2 linked regions of the Bacillus pumilus genome follow. The protein of the gene in region 2 interacts with the protein of the main gene of each other region in a pairwise test. Links are inferred from orthologs where the notes say so. Each region holds a gene or a part of one and is shown on either strand. Other genes may lie near its edges.

Evidence for each region.
Region 1: the proteins of CKW02_RS12555 (region 2) and sufU interact in binary tests that used the Escherichia coli proteins (3 or more experiments, as listed by UniProt). The link is inferred for Bacillus pumilus from one-to-one orthologs.

What each region holds. Positions count from the first base shown.
Region 1 is NZ_LT906438.1:3,066,106-3,069,744, forward strand. The notes cover bases 373-3,371. They hold sufU (Fe-S cluster assembly sulfur transfer protein SufU), read right to left. Parts: upstream 2,096-3,371; coding sequence 1,649-2,095; downstream 373-1,648. Other genes in these bases: sufB (Fe-S cluster assembly protein SufB), read right to left, coding at 373-1,631; CKW02_RS16155 (cysteine desulfurase), read right to left, coding at 2,085-3,305; sufD (Fe-S cluster assembly protein SufD), read right to left, coding at 3,305-3,371. In the rest of the region: CKW02_RS16140 (FMN-dependent NADH-azoreductase), read left to right, coding at 1-181; more of sufB, read right to left, coding at 234-372; more of sufD, read right to left, coding at 3,372-3,639. UniProt on the Escherichia coli protein: A scaffold on which IscS assembles Fe-S clusters. Exists as 2 interconverting forms, a structured (S) and disordered (D) form. The D-state is the preferred substrate for IscS.
Region 2 is NZ_LT906438.1:2,433,130-2,436,429, forward strand. Bases 401-3,300 are described here. They hold CKW02_RS12555 (cysteine desulfurase family protein), read right to left. Parts: upstream 2,472-3,300; coding sequence 1,329-2,471; downstream 401-1,328. Other genes in these bases: mnmA (tRNA 2-thiouridine(34) synthase MnmA), read right to left, coding at 401-1,233; cymR (cysteine metabolism transcriptional regulator CymR), read right to left, coding at 2,490-2,909; CKW02_RS12565 (replication-associated recombination protein A), read left to right, coding at 3,117-3,300. Also shown: CKW02_RS12545 (tetratricopeptide repeat protein), read right to left, coding at 1-54; more of mnmA, read right to left, coding at 115-400. UniProt on the Escherichia coli protein: Master enzyme that delivers sulfur to a number of partners involved in Fe-S cluster assembly, tRNA modification or cofactor biosynthesis. Catalyzes the removal of elemental sulfur from cysteine to produce alanine.

The DNA.
Region 1 (3,639 bases), 630 kb from region 2 along the record:
ACCTCTGGAATTTTCACATTACTACCTAAAAGAAATATTCCAAAACTTGATGGGCTTTCAACAATTTCATATTGTCCGAGCACAAGGAACAGCGATTTTAGAGGAAGAAACGATCTTGACATCTGCAACTGACGATTTGTCTAAAGCCTTTGATGCGTTTTACCAGCCTAGCGGGATGTAAGCAAAACAAAAAGACCAAAAACGTTTGATATCACGTTTTTGGTCTTTTTTTATTAACCGATTGAACCTTCCATTTCAAACTTAATCAAACGGTTCATTTCAACGGCATATTCCATTGGTAGTTCTTTTGTGAATGGTTCGATGAAGCCCATGACGATCATTTCTGTTGCTTCTTCTTCAGAAATTCCGCGGCTCATCAAGTAGAATAGCTGCTCTTCTGATACTTTTGAAACCTTGGCTTCGTGCTCTAATGAAATGTTGTCGTTTAAGATTTCATTGTAAGGAATCGTATCAGATGTTGATTTGTTATCCATGATGAGTGTGTCACACTCGATGTTTGAGCGTGCACCTTCTGCTTTACGTCCGAAGTGAACGATTCCGCGGTATGTGACTTTACCGCCTTGTTTGGAAATCGATTTCGATACGATCGTTGAAGATGTGTTTGGTGCAAGGTGAATCATTTTTGCACCTGCATCTTGGTGCTGACCTTTACCTGCTAGGGCAATACTTAATGTCATACCACGTGCGCCTTCACCTTTTAAGATGACTGCTGGGTATTTCATTGTCAGCTTAGAACCGATGTTTCCATCAATCCATTCCATTGTCGCATTTTCTTCACATACTGTACGTTTCGTCACAAGGTTGAAAACGTTGTTTGCCCAGTTTTGAATCGTTGTATAACGGCAGTAGCCGCCTTTTTTCACGACGATTTCAACAACCGCACTGTGAAGTGAGTTTGTTGTGTAAACTGGTGCTGTACAGCCTTCTACGTAATGCACATGTGCGCCTTCATCAACGATGATCAGTGTACGCTCGAACTGACCCATGTTTTCAGAGTTGATACGGAAGTATGCTTGAAGTGGTGTATCTACTTTGACGCCCTTCGGTACGTAGATAAATGAACCACCAGACCATACAGCCGAGTTAAGCGCAGCAAATTTGTTGTCAGTCGGAGGAATGACTTTTGCCCAGTGCTCACGGAAGATGTCTTCGTTCTCTTTTAATGCGCTGTCTGTATCTTTAAACACAATGCCTAGATCTTCAAGGTCTTGCTTCATGTTGTGATACACAACTTCAGATTCATACTGAGCAGATACACCTGCTAAGTACTTTTGCTCTGCTTCAGGGATCCCAAGCTTATCAAAGGTTTCTTTGATTTCTTCTGGTACTTCATCCCAAGAACGCTCAGAGCGCTCTGATGGCTTTACGTAGTACGTAATTTCATCAAAGTTTAATGCATTTAAATCTCCGCCCCATTGTGGCATCGGCATGTTGTAAAAGAGCTCAAGAGATTTCAAACGGAAGTCGAGCATCCACTGAGGCTCTTCTTTCATACGAGAAATTTCTTCAACGATCTCTTTTGTCAGTCCGCGCTCTGAACGGAAAATGGAAACGTCTTTATCAGAAAAGCCGTATTTATATTCACCAACATCTGGCATTTTTTTAGCCATCCATTTTCACTCCAATCTTATGATTTGCCGTTATCTTCGGCAGATGCGCCTTTTTCAAGCGCCTTCCAGGATAATGTTGCACATTTGATGCGGGCAGGGAATTTTGCCACTCCCTGCAGCGCCTCAATGTCACCAAGATCAATGGAATCGTCGTATTCTTTTCCTAGCATCATATCGGAGAAAATCTGAGACATTTTCAAAGCTGTTTCAATATCTTTCCCTTTAATCGCCTGCGTCATCATAGAGGCAGATGCCATCGAAATGGAGCATCCTTCTCCTTCAAATTTCGCATCCATGACTTTTTCGTCTTCGATTTTCATCGTGAGACGAATGCGGTCACCACACGTTGGGTTGTTCATATCGACGACAATGCTGTCGTTTAACACACCTTTGTTTCTCGGATTTTTATAATGATCCATAATCACTTGTCTGTACAGTGTGTCTAAGTTTACATTAAAAGACATTCGTAAAATACTCCTTTGTCTTACGGAGCGCTGCAATGAGCTCGTCAATCTCTTCTTCTGTATTGTACAGATAGAAGCTTGCTCTTGCAGTCGCTGATACACCAAGCCATTTCATGAGCGGCTGTGCACAGTGATGTCCAGCACGAATGGCGACACCTTCTGTATCCAGAACAGTTGACGCATCATGCGGATGGACGTCGTCTAAGTTAAACGTCACAAGTCCAGCCCGGTGCTGCGGTCCATAAACAGTCGCACCTTCAAGCTCCTTAAAGCGCTCAAGCGCGTAAGTGGCAAGCTGATGCTCGTAACGGCTGACTTCCTCCATACCAATGTCATTTAAGAAATCAATCGCTTTTCCTAGTCCAACTGCTCCGGCAATAATCGGTGTTCCCGCTTCAAATTTCCACGGGAGCTCTTTCCAAGTAGAATCATACAGATCCACAAAGTCGATCATTTCACCGCCAAACTCAGCAGGCTCCATATTATTCAAAAGGTCCTTCTTCCCGTAAAGCACACCGATGCCAGTCGGTCCACACATTTTATGCCCGGAGAATGCGAAAAAGTCACAATCTAGATCCTGAACATCAATTTGCATATGCGGCGTGCTTTGTGCACCATCGACGACAATGATTGCCCCATGATCATGGGCTATTTTGGCGATTTCTTTAATCGGGTTGATGGTTCCTAATACGTTTGAAACATGTGTGACAGCGACGATTTTCGTTTGATGTGTGATTGTTTGCTTCACATCTTCCAGCGATAGCGTGCCGTCTTCCTGTAACGGAATATATTTCAATGTGGCGCCAGTTGCTTTTGCTGCTTGCTGCCAAGGGATGATATTTGCATGGTGCTCCATGTGCGTAATGACAATCTCATCGCCTTCTTTGAGGTTTGCTCTAGCATAGCTGATCGCCACTGTGTTTAGTGCAGTTGTTGTACCTCTAGTAAAAATAATTTCTTGGACAGATGAAGCACGGATGAATGCACGAACTTTCTCTCTCGCACCCTCGTATGCGTCCGTTGCTTTTGTGCCAAGGGTATGAACACCCCGGTGGACGTTCGAGTTGTAAGACCGGTAATACTCATTCATTGCATCAATGACCACTCTTGGTTTTTGAGAAGTCGCTGCACTGTCCAAATACACCAAATCATGTCCGTTCACTTGCTGATGAAGGATTGGAAATTGCTCACGAACGTCTTTGATATTCATTATTTTACTTTCCTTTCAATCACAGAAACGAGCTGCTTTTTAACTCCTTCAATCGGCAGTTCTTTGACGACTGGATTTAAGAAGCCATAAATCACAAGTCTTTCTGCATCTTCTTTGGAAATCCCGCGGCTCATGAGGTAATAGAGTTGAATTGGATCGACACGTCCAACAGAAGCAGCATGCCCTGCTGTTACATCATCTTCATCAATTAATAGAATTGGGTTTGCATCACCGCGTGCTTTCTCACTCAGCATGAGAACACGTGATTCCTGCTCGGCATTTGACTTCGTTGCGCCATGCTCGATTTTACCAATTCCGTTAAAGATAGAGGATG
Region 2 (3,300 bases):
TTTTTCGATGTTCCCTTGATTTAAGGCTTCTATTCCGATTTCGTTATGATTCATTCGCTCTCTCATCCTTTCATTAAAAAACCTCAACAGCGACGTTGAGGTTTTGAAAACATGTTACACATACGACAGCTTTTGGCCGTCCTTAAAGACATCGTCAATTGTTCCGCCGCCGAGACATTCGTCGCCATCATAAAAAACAACCGCTTGTCCTGGTGTGACAGCACGAACAGGTTCATCAAAGATGACCATCGCTTCTTGCTCACCTGTCATTTTCACCTTCACATGGTGATCTTCTTGACGGTATCTGAATTTAGCCGTGCAGGTTAATTCACCGTTTTCACCGACAATATGAGGACGAGTCCAGCTAATATTGACGGCTGAAATGCTTTCAGAATATAAAAGTGGATTGTGGAAACCTTGTTCGACAAACAGAATATTTTGTTCCAAGTCTTTTCCAACGACAAACCAAGGATCACCGCTGCCGCCAATGCCTAGACCTTGGCGCTGACCGATCGTGTAATACATCAGTCCATCGTGCTCCCCTTTAACTTCTCCGTCCATCGTCTGCATCACGCCAGGCTGGGCAGGCAAATATTGACTAAGGAACGTTTTAAAGTTTCTTTCTCCAATAAAGCAAATACCCGTTGAATCTTTTTTCGTTGCTGTTGCAAGCTCTGCTTCTTTTGCCAATTCACGAACCCTTTTTTTCTCTAGATCACCGATTGGAAACATGACTTTATCAAGCTGTTCCTGAGTCAGCTGATTTAAGAAATACGTTTGGTCTTTGTTGGCATCAAGACCTCTTAGCATTTTAACTTCATCGCCAGTTCTGTCGACGCGCGCATAGTGACCTGTTGCTAAATAATCCGCACCGAGTGACAATGCGTGCTCAAGGAACGCTTTGAACTTAATTTCTTTGTTGCACATGACATCTGGGTTTGGCGTTCTGCCCGCTTTATATTCATCAAGGAAATATTGAAACACTTTGTCCCAATATTGCTTCTCGAAATTCACTGCATAATAAGGGATTCCAATTTGGTTGCATACGCGGATGACATCCTCATAGTCCTCCGTTGCTGTACATACACCATTTTCATCTGTGTCATCCCAGTTTTTCATAAATATGCCGATTACATCATAGCCTTGCTCCTTTAACATAAGAGCAGCAACTGATGAATCGACTCCACCGGACATACCGACCACAACTCTTGTGTCTTCTGGTCTTTTTGTCATCTTCATCAACTCCATTTTCAATGAAACAGCATGTGCGTTTCGTTCTTCAGGTGCCTGGCTGTTTCATTTTTCACACACGAACAAAAGAGGAACGTTTATTTGGCTAAGCGTTTGACAACAGCTACTATCTTGCGCGCCGCCTGCTTCACATGATCCTCTTCATTCCCAAGACCGAAGCTTATTCTGACTGAGGACGTCAGCTTGTCTGCTTCTTCGCCATACATGGCGCTTAACACGTGTGAAGGAAGGACGGATCCAGCCGTACATGCAGACCCACTTGAAACAGCAATTCCTTCCATATCTAAATTCACAAGTAACGATTCGATAGAAACGCCCGGGAAATGAACATTTAAAATGTGCGGCAATGTCTCTTCCGGGTGCCCATTGATAGAGAAATCGAGTGATTCCTCTTCGAATACTTGTAGCATGATTTCTTTGAGCTTACCATAATGCATGGCTTTTTCTCTTCTATTTTGCTTCGTTAATTGAACAGCTTCTGCAAGTCCGACGATTCCTGCCACATTTTCAGTGCCAGCACGGCGTTTTCTTTCTTGTTCTCCTCCGAAAATTTGCGGAGAAAGTTTCACGCCTTCGTTTACATATAAAAAGCCCGTTCCCATTGGACCATTTAGCTTATGGCCAGAAGCAGATAAGAGATCAATATGAAGGTCTGCTACATCGATTGGCATTGTTCCAAACGCCTGCACGGCGTCTGTATGAAAATGAGCAGTGTGATTGTGTAAAAGCTCGCCAATGTCTTTGATTGGCTGAATCACACCTGTTTCATTATTGCCGTACATGATGGTCACAAGAATCGTATCATCTCTTAGTGCTTGTTTTAGTTGTTCAAGATGAATCAATCCAGTTTCATCCACATCTAAATATGTCACGTCAAATCCTAGCTTCTCTAGGCGTTCACATGTGTGCAGCACCGCATGATGCTCTGTTTTTGCTGTAATGATATGTTTTCCTTCATGCTGTCTTGCCATGGCCACACCTGTAATCGCCAGGTTGTCCGCCTCTGTTCCTCCACTTGTGAGGATGATCTCCTGTGGTTTACAGTGTAATTCTCCTGCAATCACTTCTCTTGCTTCATCGAGCCACTTTCTTGCCTCGCGCCCATATGAATGAATACTAGAGGGATTGCCAAATATCTCTGTAAAGTAAGGCATCATCTTGTCCACAATACGCTGATCCATCGGCGTTGTGGCTGCATGATCTAAATAGATACGTTCCATTCCCGGTACACCTCTGATCTAAATATAGAACATATACGCCTCTTGATCCTCGTCATCTTTATAGCTTGCCAAGTCTTCAAGAGTTGTATTGTCCAGTACGTCTTTTACTGCATCACGAATCCGAATCCAAAGTGCACGCTTTGCTGGTTCTTCGTTTTCAATGACTTCGACAGGACTAATCGGTCCTTCTAATACACGAATAATATCACCGGCTGTGATCTCGTTTGGTTCATGTGCAAGAACATAGCCGCCGTATGCACCGCGAATACTTTTCACAAGACGGGCATTCCGAAGTGGTGATACAAGCTGCTCTAAATAATGCTCAGACAAATTATTGTTTTGAGCGATTGATTTTAATGATGTAGGGCCTTCGCCATGTTTTTTGGCTAATTCGATCATGATCGTCAGACCATATCTGCCTTTAGTAGAAATTTTCAAGTTAAACACCTCTGCGTTTTCTATTTCTATGTCATCAATTAATTTTCTGATTTCATATACGCTTATATAGACCAAAAGCAATTATATCATACTTTTAGCCAACTTTCATTTGCCGGTTCTGAGCGCTATAAGAGGACGCATCCCTTTTCTATTTGAAGAAATTTCGGTACTCTATACAAACAAGACATTGCTTTAGGAGAGATAATCATGAAACCTTTAGCGTACCGGATGCGCCCAAGTCATATTGAAGACATCATTGGGCAGGAGCATCTCGTTGGAGAAGGTCAAATTATTAAACGAATGGTCGAGGCAAAACATTTATCCTCGATGATTTTATACGGACCGCCGGGCATCGGAAAAACATCGATTGCGACGGCGATCGCTGGCAGTA